Regions from separate parts of the Paenibacillus sp. P2(2022) genome, predicted to be linked through region 3. Evidence: predicted binding sites of a transcription regulator. Region 3 holds the regulator's gene; each other region holds the start of a gene.
What was found. The regulator Rex, encoded in region 3, represses fermentation and respiration genes when NADH is low (regulators of the CRP and FNR family bind a similar motif). The targets are predictions, from matches to a motif close to TTGTGAAATATTTCACAA.
Positions count from the first base shown of each region.

Region 1: the regulator Rex is predicted to act here: its motif matches at 4,187-4,204, upstream of MMB75_RS12755 (formate/nitrite transporter family protein).
Region 2: the regulator Rex is predicted to act here: its motif matches at 2,189-2,206, upstream of nirB (nitrite reductase large subunit NirB).

Region 1 covers NZ_JAKWFI010000003.1:220,935-227,218, forward strand. The annotation lists gene MMB75_RS12745 (MFS transporter) at 1-731, opposite strand, end outside; gene MMB75_RS12750 (molybdopterin-containing oxidoreductase family protein) at 778-2,910, opposite strand; gene MMB75_RS12755 (formate/nitrite transporter family protein) at 3,267-4,112, opposite strand; gene MMB75_RS12760 (FAD-dependent oxidoreductase) at 4,499-5,860, opposite strand; gene MMB75_RS12765 (glutathione peroxidase) at 6,252-6,284, opposite strand, start outside.
Region 2 covers NZ_JAKWFI010000009.1:156,748-163,031, forward strand. The annotation lists gene nirB (nitrite reductase large subunit NirB) at 1-2,081, opposite strand, end outside; gene MMB75_RS22385 (spore germination protein) at 2,400-4,055, shown strand; gene MMB75_RS22390 (GerAB/ArcD/ProY family transporter) at 4,081-5,184, shown strand; gene MMB75_RS22395 (Ger(x)C family spore germination protein) at 5,177-6,284, shown strand, end outside.
Region 3 covers NZ_JAKWFI010000001.1:1,019,570-1,025,853, forward strand. The annotation lists gene dinG (ATP-dependent DNA helicase DinG) at 101-2,983, shown strand; gene MMB75_RS04460 (redox-sensing transcriptional repressor Rex) at 3,011-3,664, shown strand; gene MMB75_RS04465 (amidohydrolase) at 3,651-4,952, shown strand; gene MMB75_RS04470 (cell wall elongation regulator TseB-like domain-containing protein) at 4,990-5,514, shown strand; gene MMB75_RS04475 (hypothetical protein) at 5,988-6,284, shown strand, end outside.

The DNA.
Region 1 (6,284 bases), on a different contig from region 3:
ATAATATAGGGAGAGACTCCCGTATTCCAGATCGAATTACCGAACCACAAAAAAAGTGAACCTAACCCCACAAAGAGATACAACCTGGTATCACGAAACAGCAATCGAGCTGGTATTTCTTCTCTTTTCATCACAGACTTGCTGAGCTGAACTTCCCCCTCTTCCCGATCTACCCTGCTTAGATACGACCAGAAGAATCCCGCAAATACCGCAGAAGTTACCCCGTTCATGACAAAGCTGAGCTGATAGGAAAGGTCGGCCAGAACGCCGCTCAGTCCCGTTCCGAGTGCCACCCCAATATTGTTCGCGACATAAATGATATTAAACAGCTCTCCACGTCGGTCAGCAAAACGAAAACCTACAAAGGCCTGAATCGCAGGCACAGATACCACATTAAAAAAGCCGATAAAGCCCATCATGATGACAAAAGCTACCCAATGACCACTGGTAAATGGAAGCGAGAGAAGTCCCAACGCATTCATGGCCAGTGAGCCGACAATCAGTTTCTTGGCTCCAATACGATGATAAAGGGCTCCGCCCAGCACTTGACCAAATATTCCGCCTAAAGACTGCACTAAAATCGCAATCCCCGCATCTCCCATACTACGGTTTAGTTCGTCGAATACATACATGCTAACGAGCGGCCACATGAGGGAACTTCCTGCGGAATTAATCAGGCTGGCAATGAGAAATACTTTTACTTCTTTCGGATAAGACTCCAACCATTTCATATATTTTGCTTCTCCTTTTGCACCTGACGCCATTAAAGGCATATTCTCATTGGCGCTTCACATTCACCACCGTTGAGAAGAAAGTAGCCCCCTGCCCCATATCCGATAGCCGGTCAGAGGTTAACGCATTGGCACGCTGTCTGCGTCCTTTGCCTTTCCACCATAATCCTTGGCTAATCACCGTACCGGGCAGCATCAGATCGGTAACCTTGGCTTTCAATTCATACATTCCCCTGTCATTCCAGACGGTAACGGGATCACCATCTGCGATGTCTCTTGCCTGAGCATCCTCCGGGTGAATTTGCAACAAAGGCTCCCTCTCCAATCGCTGATGCTTGGGCAAATTAGCAAATGTAGAATTCAAAAAATTATGGTTTGGCGGTGAAACAAACATCAATGGAAAACGGTCATCCGCTTGCGGCCGATGCTCTCCGTCATACCCTTCGATCAGTGGTACATAGGAGGGCAATGCGGGCAGACCTGCTTGTTTCATTTTTTCCGAATACAACTCAATCTTGCCTGAAGGCGTAGTTAGACGCTCCAAATAAGTAGCCTTTGGCGTCATATCAAGCTTTACAAAAGGCGACTTTTTTAAGGCATCCAAGGTTACACCATTGAGATAAGGGTTCGTTGGATTATCAAGCGCGCCTGCGATCATATCTTCTTCACTTTCTGTAAAGGCAGCTTCATCAAAGCCCATTGCCTGTCCGAGCAGGCTAAATAGCTCATAATTGCTTTTGCTTTCCCCAAGCGGATCAATGACAGGCTTCTGCATCTGGATATAGTGGTGCCAGTACGATTTGTATAAGTCTGTTCCTTCAAAAGAAGACGCAGCAGGCAGCACAATATCTGCATAGCAGGCCGTATCGGTAAGGAACAGGTCATGAACAACCGTAAACAGATCCTCTCGTTCAAATCCCTCCGTCACCCGTTCCGAATCGGGTGCTACAACTACCGGGTTACTACAATATACAAATAACGCCTTAATCGGTTGTTCCTTCTGTAGCAGCGCCTCTCCAATCCGGTTCATGTTGATCACCCGGGCATCGGGGTTCTGTCGCAGATCAGGACGCTCCAGATGGGCGCTGTTAATCTTGGCATAAGCACCATTGGAGCGCGACGCTCCCCCGCCGTGTTTCAGCCATTGTCCAGTGAGTGCAGGCAAGCATGTAACTGCACGTACGTTCATACCGCCATTATCATGATGCTGAAGCCCATTTCCGATATTGATATAGGCCGCTCGCGCCTTCCCGTACATTTCCGCCAAACGGATAATATCCTCTTTCGGCACGCCAGTAATCTGCGAAACCCGCTCTGGTGTATAGATCTTAACATGCTCGCGCAGTTCCTCGTGACCTACGGTATAGCGACGTAAAAATTCGCCGTCTGTCAGCCCCTGATCAAACAGCACATGCATAACCCCCAGTGCAAGCGCCGTATCCGTTCCCGGATATAAGGGAATGAACCAATCCGCCCATTGCGCCGTCCGGTTGCGATGGACATCAATAACGACCACCTTAGCACCTTTTTTACGTGCTTTCTCAGCCAATACGACCTGATGCATGTTAGTGCTAATGACATTTCCGCCCCATACAATAATGAGCTCTGCATCCTCTGTGTCCTCCGGGCTTGTGCCGCCCTTAAATCCCATAACCGATGCCCAGCCTTCATTCCCAGCCACACTGCAAATCGTCTGATCCAGTTGGCTTGAACCCAGCGCATTGAAAAAGCGACGATCCATTCCATCCACACTCAATACACCCATATTGCCATAAAAGCTGTAGGGGAGAATGGATTCCGGTCCATCCGTACGTATCAGCTCCTTGAACCGACCTGTAATGGTATCGACCGCCTCCTCCCAGCTAATTCGTTCAAACTTCCCTTCCCCTTTGGCGCCTACACGCTTCAACGGATAAAGCACCCGATCCGGATCATATACTCGCTCGGTCATATTCCGGACTTTGTTGCATATAGCCCCTTTGGTAATGGGATGATCCGGATTACCAGTCACCTTGACTATCTTTCCATTTTCCTTGTGAAGCAGGAGCCCACACGTATCCGGGCAATCCAACGGGCATACAGCCGGAAAAATACCGTTCTGCTGCTCCGTCATCCGCTGTCCTCTGTGTAAGTTGTGTTGAAGTGTGGCCTCAAGAGGCGCGCTATTGCGATGATCCATGGTGTTAATGCTCCTTTCCGTTACCGTTTCCAAAAATTACACTGTTCTTATCATATCTACAGCTTTGGCCTATGGCAAGAGAAGGATTTTACCACACAGCATCTCTCCAAAATATATAAAAATCCGCCTGCTGTATAGAGCAAAACGGATTTTAAAAATCATAATTATTTTTTTATCATCCTGTTTCATCATTACATACCCAGGGTAAAAGAGATCAAGGCATTATGGACGAGAGCACACTCATCCTCCATGCCAAATCATGGACCACTCCCAAAAAAATCCGCCATGACAGGTTTCGTTCCCCCGGGCCTGTCATGGCGGATTTGCTTTGTTCATTGCTTCATAAAGTAACGTGATTATGCATGATCACTCAACGGATTGGATGCAACGGAAGGAGTAATTTGAGATTCATTCGCGGAATGTGTGTTGGTTTGAGTTTTTTTCAGATAGGCCAGCCAGTAGGCTCCAGCCACAAACAGACTGCCTCCTACCAAATTTCCCAACCAGACCGGAATGAAATTCATAACATACTCTGCCCATGAAAAATGACCTGCAAATATAGCCGCCGGAATGAGAAACATATTGGCTACAACGTGCTGAAATCCGATAGCAACAAAGGCCATGGTCGGGAACCAAATTCCCATAATTTTGCCTCCGATGGAGTCGGTGCTATAAGCCATCCATACAGCCAGTGCTACGAGCCAGTTACATCCTATACCTGATATAAAAGACTGTAAAAAGCTTTCATGCAGCTTATGCCCTGCCATATCCACCACTTTATCCAGGTAAGGACCCGTTTCGGTCAAGCCCAGAACATGCCCGAAGAAAAACGCAACAAATAATGCACCTGCAAAATTACTGAGCGTAATAATCGCCAAATTACGAAGCATGGCTCCTGTCTTAATTCGTCCTGCCCATCTCGCCAAAGGCACTGCCATCATATTGCCGGTCAGCAATTCTCCACCAGCGATCAAAACTAATACCAGACCTACAGGGAACACCGCAGCTCCAATAAAGGTAGCAATGCTTCCCCATTCTTTAGGTGCACTTGCAATAACGCGTATATCCAGCAAAAACCCGAGTGCAATAAATGCACCTGCCAAAAATCCTAATACTACCGCCACAGTCCACGGGTTGTTCGCCTTGGCCACTCCTGTTTCCACCGTCTTTTCGGCAATTTGCCCCGGTTTATAGCTTGCCATCTGCCCCCGCTCCTTTAATATCTTTTAAACAAAATATTCTTCTTTTATATTTTATTTAAAATCAGTGATTTTGTTTGTGAAAAAAATCACTTTCTGAAGTATAAAAAAACAGCCCTTGGATAAAGGACTGTTTTTCTATTTTATTACATCTACTGCGCTACTACGCGCTTTACATTTAATTATATTCTTCCTTTTCAACGGCTTTCAAGAACCAAAGTACTCCGCCCAGACCGATGGCTGCAACAACTACAAGAAAAAGGATATAAAACAAACCCATTATCTACTTCTCCCCCTAATCCTTATGCTCTCTATATTGTACTATAAGGATTCATCGTACGCTTTCAGATTGTTGACAAACTTATGAACAATGTCACAGACAAATCGGATTATACAGTAACTGGATTCCGTTCGGATATTGTAGGCAATGCCTGCAAACCTGCCGCGTTCAGGAAATTCCAAGGCTTGTTATAGTGCGGCTGGAAGAAGAAATCGACAAAGGCCAACTGATCAATGGTCATATGATTTTGAATGGCTACAGACAGGGTGTTAATGGATTGCGTCAAATCAACCTTCGACATAATTTGTGCCCCAACAATTCTCCGTGTCTCCTGCTCATATACAACCTTCAGCAACACCTTTTCAGAAGTTGGCATAAACTCAGGACGGTAGCTGTCCTCAATGGTTACAGCTTCTACAGTCATCCCCTCGTCCATTGCTGCGGCTTCCGTCATTCCTGTTCCTGCAATATTGTCTTCGTAAATTTTGATACCCGAGGTTCCTTGTGTTCCCATGTAGGCAATGGTAGGTTGTACCAGATTACGTGCCACCAGCGTACCCATACGAACCGCATTGGTCGCCAATGGGATATAAGCTGTTTTGCCGGTTGGATTATAACGAATTGCACAACTGTCGCCTGCAGCAAACACGTCTGGGCAGCTACTTTGCATATAATTGTCCACAATGATCGCACCGTTAGGCAACATATCTACCTGACCTTTGAGCAGATCCGTTTGAGGTCGGAAACCGATACAGAGTATAACAAGCTCTGTTTCATATTCTCCTTTGGAGGTCACGACCTTACTTACTTTACCGTTAGTCCCCTCAAAACGACTTACTGTCTCGCCAAGTACCAGCTTAATGCCATGTTCTCTCAGGGAATTCTCAATCCGGTCTGTATACTCATGGTCTAAATACTTATTCAATATACGATCGGCACTGTCGATCAGCGTTACGTTCTTACCGTTCATTTGAAAAGCTTCTACCAGCTCAACACCAATGTATCCAGCTCCCACGACAGTAATGTTCTGTACATGTTGGGCTTTCTCAATGATTTCATTCGAATGATTATAGTTTTTGCAGAGCAAAATATGATCCAGTTCAATGCCTTCCAGCTTCGGAATAATTGGCCACGATCCAGTAGTCACAATCAATTTATCAAATGTATCCGTAAATTCCTCACCGGTTTGGAGATTACGTGCATGCAGCGTCTTGCCCGCTGTATCTACACTCGTTACCTCATGAAGCATCTTGGTCACTACACCCATATCAGCCAGTTGATCTGGGGACGAATAAAACAATCCGTGCGGATCTTTGACGACACCACCTACATACAGTGCAATACCACAAGATAAAAATGAAATATTGTCATTACGCTCATAGACCGTAATTTCGGCATCTGGATAACATTTAGCTGTGTTGACTATGGCTGCCGTACCTGCGTGTGTACATCCGATAACTGCTACTTTCATGTTGAATTCCTCCTTGGTGTGTGGGCATAAAATGTATAATAATTGTGAATACTTTCACTTATATAACTCATTACTTCTTGTGATTTATTTCACTTCATGCGCTTATTATAGTGTGATATTTTTCACATTACAATAGCTTTTTATGATATTCACAATTTGTCCACATTTTAAAAGGCAAGGATATCTGAACTCAGCCGTTTGCTGAAATCTTTTTTTGCTCCATTCAGTTTTCCCTACCTGCCTCTTGATTATGCTCCTGGAACAGACTTTCACACGATACGTCAATCTTTAGGCAAATGCGTATGTAGGGAATAAAAAAAGGTCCGTTTCCCCTAAGACAAGCGGAAATCAGACCTTGTTTACACATATACTTTGGAATTACACGAAGCTATTATAATAACTGCTCAATGGCCGTTTTCATCGC
Region 2 (6,284 bases), on a different contig from region 3:
TTGCCTACGATTCCGATATCTTTTGTACATGATTCCGCACAGTTGCGTGGACAGCCATTAACTGCTAATTTGAATTTTGCTGGGAAATCCAGTCGTTCAAATTTCCGTTCCAGCACTTCTCCCATTCCCATCGAATCCTGTGTACCAAAACGGCAAAATTGCGATCCAACACAGGTTTTAACCGTACGAAGTGATTTCGCGTAGGCATATCCTGAAGGCATATCGAGTTCTTCCCACACTTTAGGCAGATCTTCTTTACGGACACCAATCAAATCCAGCCGCTGTCCCCCAGTTACTTTAACGACTTTAACGTTGTATTTAAGAGAAACATCAGCTATTTTCTTCAGATCCTCTGGAGTCGTTACACCGCCGTACATTCTTGGCACCACTGTATACGTTCCGTCTTTTTGAATGTTCGCATGCAATCGCTCATTTACAAAGCGGGAATCTCCCTCATTTTCATAGGTATCTGGGTTAATCATCCCTAAATAATAATTCAGCGCCGGACGGCATTTGGAGCATCCTTCATCATTATGCCAACCCAGTACATTCATCACTTCACGCGTAGTTGTCAGCCCTTTGGTTTTGATCGCTTCCACAATTTCATCCCGGCTCAATGTTGTACAACCACATATTCCTTGCTTGGCTGACGTCTTGAAGCCGTCTCCAAGAACATATTGCAAAATTTGCTCAACAACTGGCTTACATCCACCACAGGAACGCGTAGCTCCGGTACATGCCTTAATTTCATCGACTGTGGTTAGTCCATTTTCATTAATTGCATCCACAATTGCCTTTTTAGTTACACCGTTACAGCCACACACAATTTCGTCATCGGCCATCGTTTCAGCGGATGATGTTTTCGCCCCGTGATTGCTGCATCCAGTACCCATCAGCTGTCCATATATCTCATCTGTCATTGGCGTTTGCTGACGCACATACTTTTGAAGACTAGCAGATTCGCTCACATCGCCGAACAGTACAGTCCCCACAATTTTATTATCACGAAGCAGCACTTTTTTGTATGTGCGCTTCCACTCATCCTTTGCTACAATCACCGTATGTTCAGGCTGGGTTATGAATTCGCCAGCTGAGAAAACATCCACCCCTGAAATTTTGAGCTTGGTTGAAACTACCGATCCTGCATAACCTTCGGTATCCGCGCCTGCCAAATGTTTGGCAATTACACTTCCCTGTTCAAACAGCGGAGCTACCAGACCGTAGCAGACCCCACGGTGTTCAACACATTCCCCTACGGCATATACATCCGGCAAGGATGTTTTCATCAAATCATCGACCACAATCCCACGGTTCGTTTCCATACCACTTTCCACAGCTACCTGGATATTAGGCTTGATTCCGACGGCCATTACCACCAAATCCGCTTCCAGCTCACTTCCATCCGAGAAGCGCAGTCCTTGTACCCGATCTTGACCGTACACCTCCGCAGTTTGCATTTGCATAGCAAACTTGATTCCCTGGCGTTCCAGTTCTGCTTTCAACATCGCAGACGCTTCCCGGTCCAGCTGACGTTCCATCAAATCTTCCATTAAGTGAACGACCGTAACATCCATTCCTAGGTTGACCAAGCCTTTAGCTGCCTCCAGCCCCAATAGACCTCCGCCAATGACAGCAGCCTTTTTATAGGTCTTTGCCGCTTCCAGCATGGCCGAGCAATCGGCGATATCCCGGAAACCAATAACTCCCGGTAGTTCTTTACCCGGAATAGGCAGAATAAACGATTGTGAGCCGGTAGCTACCAAAGCCACGTCGTAGTCAATTTCCAGTCCGTCTTCGGTGCGAATCTTCTTGTGCTTACCGTCGATGCTTTTAACCATTTTTCCTGTATATAAAGTAATTCCTTGATCCGCATACCATTGCAAATCGTTCAGTATAATATCATCTATTGTTTTACTACCTTCCAACACATAAGAGAGCATGATCCTGTTATAGTTCGGATGCGGCTCACTTCCCAGGACTGTAATTTCATATTTATCTGTTAATTTTAAAATTTGTTCGACCGTATTGATACCAGCCATCCCGTTCCCTATAACCACAAGCTTCTTTTTACTGTTTATCATATACCGGTTCCTCCATTCATTCGACGATACTCCCTATCCGACGACATCTCCAACGTTCCTATGAAATTCTGTTTATGCTTCTATTTTAATACAGCAGATAGGTCTATATGTGATTTCAATCACAATGTAGTTAAAATTATGAATATTCAGGGATTTCCCTATTCTATTTCAAGGGATTAAGGTAAGGACCGGAAATCATAGCAGCGTCATCGAATGAATCTTTCCAATTCATGCGTAAATACAACCGTTATAAGGAATACTTTATGAACAACTTGTATCTTAAGGGAGAATGAATTGAATTGCTTGGAGGTAATCATCATGTGGTCTAAAATCATTTCTTATTTTCCTAGCTGGAGTACACTCTTTCAAGCCGGTCTCGCGTTGATTATTCCTTTAGGAATTTATTATATTAACACCTCGATTTATTCGTTTGTCGGCAGTAAAGGAGCCAAATCCAAACATAACGAAGGTCCCATGGATCAGCAGCATGAACCGAGCTCTAAAATTACAGGAAATTATGATTCCGACTTACAGGCAATTCGTGAAGCTATAGGCGAAAATAGTGATGTGCATTTTCGTGAGTTTATGGTGAAGAAATTTCATGCTCGGTCCATGTTAGTCTTCATAGATGGTATGCAGGATGAAAAGCTTATGAGCGAGCAGGTATTAGAGGTCTTGATGTTTGGGGGCCAGCAGGGTCAGGATCAACAGGAACAACCGGAAGGGTTAAGTAACTCTTTTATAAAAGAAAGCCTGATGCCACTTACGCAAATTAGTGAAGTTACCCGTATGGAGGAACTGTACGAGTTCATCCTTTTAGGTCATACCGCCCTATTAATTGAAGGAATGAAGGAAGCGCTACTGGTGGGCCCTCCTAATGGCGCTATTCGCTCCGTCAATGAACCAACCTCTGAAGCATTGCTTCGGGGTCCCAGAATCGGTTTTACGGAAGTATTGAGTGAAAACACTTCGATGCTTCGACGCCAGGGTTTAAATAAAAGTCTGGAAATGAAGAAATTTCAAGTGGGCAGCAGAATCAAAAAAGATCTGGTTATCGCGTATATAAAGGATATTGTGAATCCGGACCTTCTTGAAGAAGTAAGCCGCAGAATATCAAAAATAGACATGGATTTTTTACCTGAATCCGGGTATGTGGAACAACTCATCGAAGACAATTATTTAAGTCCGTTCCAACAGGCTCATAATACAGAGCGTCCTGACCGTGTCATTAATGCTTTGTTGGAGGGAAGAATAGCGATCTTACTGGATGGTACTCCCTTTGCACTTATTGTCCCGGTGACCTTCAGTATGCTGCTTCAATCTCCCGAGGACTATTATGAGCGATGGATTCCGGGGACACTATTACGTCTGCTACGGTTTAGCGGGGCTTTTATAGCGCTTATGGGGCCTGCTCTGTACATTTCTTTTATATCGTTTCATCCCGGTTTAATTCCGACCAAGCTGGTCATTAGCATTATCGGAACCCGTCAAGGCGTCCCTTTCCCATCCGTTATAGAAGTTATGATTTTGGAAATCTCTATCGAAATTCTGCGAGAGGCCGGCATTCGCCTGCCCAAACCCATTGGCCCTGCGATGGGCATTGTGGGAGGCTTGGTTATCGGCGACGCTGCTGTAAATGCGGGCATCGTTAGCCCATTCCTAGTGATTGTGGTTGCGGTTACTGCCATTTCATCGTTTTCGATACCGACATACAGTGCGGGCATTACCTTACGCCTTTTGCGTTTTGTCGGAATGTTCTTTGCAGCAATGCTGGGCATGTTTGGAACCATATTGTTCTTTCTGTTAATTTGTATCCATCTGACGAAGTTGAAAAGCTTTGGTGTACCATATGTAACTCCCTTTTCCCCTATGCGTCCAAGTGACTGGAAGGATCTGTACATCCGAGCCCCTATTTCTCTGATGAAACGAAGACCTGTCATGATGAAAACACAACAACGCAAGCGTAGATCATGATGCCAAATACGAAGGAGGAGCCACTGTGTTTAGACGCTCTGATGATAAAATCACAACGAAGCAAGGGGCTGTATTCCTGACCAATACCGTATTGGGCGCAGGGATATTGACACTGCCGAGAGGTGTAACTGAACAAGTACAAACTCCTGATGCATGGCTTTCTGTCCTCATCGGTGGAGCTATTGTCATCTTCGTCGTCTGGGTTATGGTGAAATTAAGTCAACAGTTTCCCGGAAACACTATATATCAATACTCCAGAAGAATTGTAGGTACTGTTCCGGGAGGATTCTTAAGTGTGCTATTAATTATATACTTTATAATCATAGCTGGATTCGAGATCCGTGTGTTGGCTGAAGTAACCATGTTTTTTCTACTTGAAGGCACACCCATCTGGGCGATTGTGATTCCATTCATCTGGGTAGGGAGTTATTTGGTGTTTGGAGGCATTAATTCCATCGCGCGGCTATACCAGATTATACTTCCGATCAGTCTCTTCTTTCTGCTTCTCTGTTTTGTCTTTAGCTTAAGAATCTTCCAAATTGATCATCTTCGTCCCGTATTGAGTGACGGAATTTTACCCGTCATCAAGGGGCTGAAATCGACTATTCTTGTCTTCTCTGGATGTGAAGTCGTCATGACACTGGTCGCTTTTATGCAGCACCCCGAAAAAGCATTTAAGGCCATGGCAGTGGGTATCGGTATCCCTTTAGTTTTGTATTTTTTGACCGTAGTTATGGTGATCGGCGGGCTATCGGTAGATTCTACTGTGACAAGTACTTGGCCTACTATTAATTTGATGCGCAGTTTTGAGATCCCCGGATTTCTTTTTGAACGTCTGGAGTTTCCACTGCTGGTGATCTGGGTGATGCAAATGTTTTGTAATTTCTGCAGTTTTTTCTTCAATGCAACCTTAGGTGTCTCACAGGTGTTTGGTCTTAAATATCGTTATGCGATTTTCGGTTTAATTCCGCTTATCTTTATCTCCACGATGACTCCTGTTCGTATGATGGAAGTGTTTCGCCTTGGCGATGCGATCGGATACATGGGAATCATATTATTTCTTCTGATTCCGGTATTTCTCTCCATCGTGTTCATGATCAGGAAGAAGGGAATGAAGCAAAATGTCTAGACGATCTATCCTATCCGTGCTGCTTGCCTTCATTCTGCTGGTTACTCAAGTCGGCTGCTGGAGCAGCAAAGAAGTAGAAGAACTAAGCATATATACAGGACTTTCTCTGGATAAGGGGGAGCTAAGTCCATTGGAACAGGATCTGGAGAAGAAAGGCAGCCGCTACTTCAAGAAAAATAAAATTACGGCCAGTGTACAAATCGTTCCCAAAAAATCATCTGGAGGCCCAAGCCAGCAAGGCGGAGGAGGGGGACAAGAGCCAAACTATAACAACATAACTGGCACAGGAGATTCTTTGCTTGAAATCTTCCGCCAACTCTCTCTCCGTTTGGATCGCCCCGTTATTGGTCACCATCTAAAGGTCATGGTGGTTTCCACCGAACTGGCAAAACAACAGACGATGCAGCAATTGATGGATTTTGTGCTTCGTGATAATGATATTCGCCCGAGTTGTTTGGTCTTCTTAAGCAAGGGAAGAGCAGCTAATACTTTAGTTACCAAATATAAGGAAGAAGTCCCATCCATTCATATTCTGTATATGCTTCGTAACCATTTCAGAACCAGCAAGGTAATGAGGGGGGTCAATTTGTCTGAATTGGATGGGATGATGCACTCCAAAAAAAGCTATATACTGCAAAACATCATTGAATCCGATGGGGAATTAGAATTTTCAGGGGCTGGTATTATTAAAGGAGAAACCGGCCACTGGATCGGTACTTTGGGACAACAAGACGTGGAAAGTATTGGATGGATTAAGGGTGATGTTGAGGGCGGAGCTGTCAAAACGTATGACAAGCGAAATGAAGCCATAACTTATGAAATCAAATCGGTAAAGAGCAAAATAACAACTAAAGTGGATGATGGCGATGACATATCTTTTCACGTAAAAATTGAATCCAAAGGACGTTTAATCGAAAACTGGGATGAGAAGGTAGACCCAACTGAGACGCGAAACATGAAAGAAGCTGAGCTAGAGTTTGAAAAACAAGTGACTAGAAGGGTTAAATCTCTTATGCACAAATTACAATCCGAATATAAAGTCGATGTTGCTGGTTTTGGTGATCACTTGAAAATTGAAAAACCACAGGTGTGGAAAAAAG
Region 3 (6,284 bases):
TCTTTTTTGGCTGTCTTAATTTCCAAACAGGCAATCTTCTGCTATGCTATTATACAGAGTTATTATTATTGTATGTGTCATAAGAAAGGATTAAGCTCGAATGAAATTTGCGGTATTGGATTTTGAAACGACAGGCACCCAGTCCGCGGATGACATCATTCAAGTCGGACTTGCAATTATAGATCATGATAACAGCATTTCCCGTGTTTACGGCTCTTATGTAAACCCTGGCAGATCTATTCCACCTTTTATCACCGGATTGACCGGAATTACAGACGATGACGTCAAGGATGCACCTGCACTCGAAGAAATGATGATGGAGCTCGTGCCTATGCTGGACGATGTCGTACTCGTCGGTCATAACGTGGCGTTTGATTTTAATTTTTTGCAAAGCGCTTTGGACCGGTGTGGATATTTACCTTTTAGCGGTAGGATTTTGGATACGATGGATTTTCTGAAAATTATGTTTCCATCGTTAACTTCTTATCAGTTAGGTTTTGTTTCCTCAGAGTTTGGGCTGGCGCATGACCGCCCTCATCAAGCAGACAGCGACGCGTTGGCTACGGCTGAGGTGTTTTTAAAGTGTCTGGGTGAGCTTCAAGCACTGCCTCTGATAACGATACAGCGGCTTAGCGATTTGTTCGCAGAGGAAGACAGCGACCTGGGTTGGTTTCTTGACGGCATACGAGAAGAGAAAGAGCTAGATCCTATTCAGGATTTGGAGAAACATCAGTTTTTTCGTCAGCTTGCGCTTAAAGTGGAAGATTGGACTGAACTGGCTGCTCCACGCAGAGAAGATGATCCGAATCCACTGTCAGGCGTTTCCTTTGAGCAGTATATGGATGATGTACGGGACAATTTGCGTTCATCCTTGAGCCAATATGAGGAGCGCGAGGCGCAGATACAAATGATTGAGGGTGTAAATCAAGCCCTGAGTCAAGATAAGCATTTGTTGATTGAGGCGGGTACAGGAACAGGGAAGTCCCTGGGCTATTTGCTTCCGTCACTGTATCACAGTGTAAAATATGGGCAGAGGGTCACCGTAAGCACGCATACCATTAATCTGCAGGAGCAATTGCGAGAGCGTGATATTCCGATGCTGACCAAAGTGATTCCGTTCCCGTTCCGGGCTGCCATCTTTAAGGGACGGGGGCATTATTTGTGTCTGCGTAAGTTTGAACATAAAATAAACAGAAGAGACTTCGCGACACCAAAGGAAGACTTGATTACAGCTGCTCAAATGATTGTCTGGCTGACTCTGACAGAAACCGGTGATGATGAGGAACTAAACCTGAGCAACCGTGGAGGGGATTTTTGGGAAACGGTTGCTAGTGATTCCGAGTCCTGTCTTGGTCGTTCTTGTCCATGGTTCCGCAAATGCTACTATCATCGTGCACGTCATGAAGCTGGAACAGCGGATGTGGTTATAACGAATCACTCCAAGCTGTTCACCGACGTCAAAGCAAGTCATCAGTTGCTGCCTAGCTATGAACACTTGGTGATTGATGAGGCACATCATCTAGAGGAAGTAGCTGGTAAGCACCTGGGCATGCATATGAAATATTTCACACTCGTGCATACGCTGACTCGATTGTTCAAGGACAGCAAGAATGGGCAATTGCCTTCGTTACGTCAGCAGTTGGCAAAGTCGGGGCATGAGAAGTCGACGGAATGGGCCTCGGTCATTGATCAGTTGTACCCACTTGTGTTAGAGGTTAAGGAAACTTGGGACCTACTAAGCGATAAGCTGTTTGGCATGTTACCAGAGCGAACTGATGCCACACCAGGTGAAACGGGGCAATTTTCTTCGCGTCTCAAACCGTCAGCCAAGCCTGCAAAGTGGGATCAGGCGGCGGCATTGGAAAATCAGCTTTATGTAACATTGAGCGAAATTTTGCGCAAGGGCGACAAGCTGATGCTGGATGTCAAGGAAGAACATGACGATTATGCGGCGGATAGTCTCATTACAGATATCACGGGTCTGCTTAAGGATTTGGCGGGGATTAGGGAAAATTTGCGCTTCTTTATACGACTCGATGATGAAACAACCGTATATTGGCTTGAAGCGAGTGGACAATTCCGTAGTAAATCATTGCAATTTTATGCGGTGCCCGTCGATGTGAGCCGCCAGTTGAAAGAAATGTTTTTTGACAAAAAAAGAAGTATTATTCTGACATCTGCTACTTTATCGGTAGATAAATCGTTTCAGTACATGACCGATCAACTCGGCTTGCAGGAGGCCGCAGATCAAGGACGATTAATGACGTCACAGCTCCCATCACCCTTTAATTACAGGGATCAGGTGTTGCTGGTCATTCCGCGAGATTTTCCGAGTGTGAAGGGCAGTGTAGGAGATGCACATTTTGTAGAGATGCTCGTTAGCTCTCTAGGAGCGACTGCCCAGGCGACGCGGGGGAGAATGCTCGTTCTGTTTACTTCCTATCGGATGCTCCGGCAAGTGTATGAGCCGCTCAAAGAGGCGTTAGCGTCCAGCGATATTACCGTGTTAGGACAAGGTGTGGACAGTGGGAGTCGCAGCAAGCTAACCCGCCGTTTTCAGGAAGCGAAAGCTTCTGTATTGCTGGGAACCAGTAGCTTCTGGGAAGGCGTCGATATTCCAGGGAAAGCTTTGACTTGTCTGGCTATCGTTCGCTTGCCGTTTCAACCGCCTAACCACCCGTTACTGGAGGCCAAAAGCGAGTTGCTCCAGCAGCAGAAGAAGAATCCATTTATGAAGCTGTCTGTACCACAAGCAGTTATTCGCTTCAAACAGGGTTTTGGGCGATTGGTACGTACAGCGAGCGACCACGGAGTCGTCATCGTTTACGATACGCGTGTGATCGAATCCTATTATGGAAAGCACTTTTTGTACTCGTTACCGGGACCAAAAATGGAGCATATGCCATCGGAGCAAATGGTGCCCCGCATCGCCGAATGGCTCCAATCCGCCCCGGAGACAGAGGCACAACGGACGGACACTTAAAGTCCGTTACAATTAGGGGGAGCAAGTATGAAATCAGATAAAATTTCAGAGGCTGTCGTACGGAGATTACCCGTATATTTACGTTATCTGAATGCACTGCACAAACGGGAGGTGGCTACGGTCTCTTCTCAAGAGCTGGGACAGAGGTTAGATTTGAATCCGGCCCAAATTCGTAAAGATCTTGCCTATTTTGGCGATTTTGGTCGGAAGGGCATCGGTTACGATGTTTCTTATCTAATTGAGAAAATACGCCATATCCTGAAAATCGACCAGCAAATTAATGTAGTATTGGTCGGAGCAGGTAATCTGGGTCAAGCCCTATCGAACTATAATGCTTATTTAAAAGACAATATGAAGATTGTGGCGGTTTTTGATGCGTTCCCGGATAAGGTTGGGACCAGAATCAATACTTTGGTCGTACAGCCGATGGATGAACTGGAAGCGACTGTGAAAGAAAAAAATATACGAATCGGGATTATTACTGTACCTGATTTTGAGGCACAGCACGTAGCTGATAGGCTGATTGAGAGTGGAATTGGAGCGATTTTGAACTTTGCACCTATCATTCTCAAGGCACCGGCTAACATTCGGATACATGCCACAGACTTTACAACTGATTTGCTTAGCCTCGCTTATTATCTGGAGGACGGAAAGGAAGAAGCACAATATGACAGTGAATAAATGGATGATTAAAAACGGCTCGTTTGCCGTGAATGGACCCGAGGCTGGGGTAATCCATGGTTTTATGATTGTGGAGGATAGCCGTATTACTTACATTGGCGAGACTTTGCCTGCGGGTGAGGAAGAGACAGAAGCAATCGACGGCAAGGGGTTATTGTTTTTACCTGGTCTGATCAATACTCATGGTCATGCGGCGATGTCTCTGCTGCGAGGGTATGGAGATGATTTGGCACTTCAAGTGTGGCTTCAGGAAAAAATGTGGCCTATGGAAGCCAAGTTTACATCTACGGATGTGTACTGGGGAACTTCTTTGTCAGTGCTGGAAATGCTGAAAGGTGGAACCACGACTTTCCTGGATATGTACGATCATATGGATGAGGTGGCTCGTGTAGCTGAAGAGTCGGGCATTCGTGCAAGCTTGATGCGTGGAGCCATTGGACTCTGTTCAGAAGAAGAACAGCGGATCAAGCTAGCTGAGGCCGTGACTTTTGCGCGTAACTGGCATGGAAAAGCAGACGGACGTATCACAACAATGATGTCTCCTCATGCCCCATACACATGCCCGCCTGCGTTTATTGAGAAATTTGTTCAAGCAGCACATGATCTCGATTTACCATTGCATACGCACATGTCCGAGACGATCGCCGAAGTTGAACAAAACGTACGCGACTACGGCTTGCGTCCAGTTGCACACTTAGATAAGCTTGGCTTTTTCTCCCGTCCTTCACTTGTTGCCCACGGCGTTCACTTGAACGACGAAGAAATAGCTTTGTTAGCGGAACGAGGTGTGGCGGTATCGCATAATCCAGGCAGCAACTTGAAGCTGGCAAGTGGTGTAGCTAGAGTGCCTGAATTGCTGCGTGCAGGAGTTACTGTTTCACTCGGAACAGATGGTCCTGCCAGCAATAATAACCTGGATATGTTCGAGGAAATGCGTCTGGCGGCACTCATTCACAAGGGAGTATCTGGCGACCCAACGGCAGTTCCTGCAAATGAAGCACTACGTCTGGCAACAGAGTATGGTGCAAAGTCGATTGGTTTAAAAGAGGTAGGAGCGCTGGCAGCAGGCAATAAGGCTGACTTTATCGCGCTAGATCTGGATCAGGCCCATTTCTTGCCGCGTACAGATCTTATTTCTCATGCCGTATACTCTGCAAGTGCCAAAGACGTGGCTCATGTGTGGGTAGACGGTCGTCAGGTTGTGAAAAATGGCGAATGCCTGACGATGGACGAGGAACGTATCAAACATGAGGCACAAGCCGCCTTTGAAGGGCTGCTGTCGCGCTAATTTAGGTGTCACATCCCCTTAGAGAGGAAGCACAGGTTTGAAAAATAAGAAGAAATGGATAGCGGTCGCCATTTTGGCCGTAATACTGATCCTGGTCAGCATTTTCTGGTATTATTCGTATGTTACTCAAGACCAGGTGGCTGAGAAAAATGCCGCTATCATGAAGGCCAAGCAATCAGGTGGTCTGGTTAGCACGACTCAGACATGGAAGTCTGTGTGGGATCAGATATATTGGGTAGTTCAAGGAAAAAACGCACAGAATGAAAATATAATGGTATGGGTTCCTTTTCAAAAAATGGAGGGGAAACCTAACATACCTGCGGCAGATCCAAGCGGTGTTCATACCGAGCTGATGAAAAACGGAGTCGACGAGCAAAAAATGACAGCGATAATTCAGCAGCAACTTCCAAATGCAAAAATTGTAAGGCTCCAACCGAGTGTGTTCAATGGCGAATATGTATGGCAACTGTTTTACGATGATGAAAGCCATCACAACTATACCTTTTACCGTTTCTCAGATGGAGCATCGACGGGGATAAAGTATACTTTGCCTAATTACTAGCGCGATGTTAAGAGTGTGGATCGGTGGCTTGGGAGTACCCAAGAAGCGTTAGGAGCGCTGCGTAGTCCATTTGATCTTACGATCGCTTCGCTTCTGCAGATTCAAGTGTTCCACTCCGCTGGCTGACAGCTATGGGGCCACTCCAAATAACTTTTATACTCAGTCTATATAGCTTGGAATGATTGAAAGTATTAGAAAAAGACGCAAATACGATTTAATTCGTATTTGCGTCTTTTTACTTAATGCTCCGCAAAGCTGGACTAAAAGCCAGAAGCATCTTTTTGCCTTATCACAACTCCTCCACACATTGCCTTCGATATTAGATTTACGTTATGATATACTATATTTTATAAGTGATAGACAAAAATGATAGATAAATGAGTTGCTGATCATTATAAGATCATGCAATTTGGTTGTTTGTTGACATTCGTCCCGTTTCTTCTGGGTTTTACATTTTGAGAGGAGGATGTTGTTTGAAATTGCGTGCAGTTCCTATTGTGGTGGCGGCCGTTTTGGCAGCCTTGTTAATGTTTGGAGGATGGTTCATTTACCGGCAGGTTACAATGCAAAGTCCTCTGGAAAAACTGGTATCTCAATATCCAGGCGTGACAAGCGCTCAAATAGATATTAAACAGGATCAGGTGGTATTGAAACTAGATCTCAAACCGCAGGCGGATGTGGCCGGATTAGTCGATGTGGTTAAGCAAAAAGGGCAATCCATCATTGGCAGCCGCACCATTAAGCTGGATATCGCAGATCGTTCCAATTCA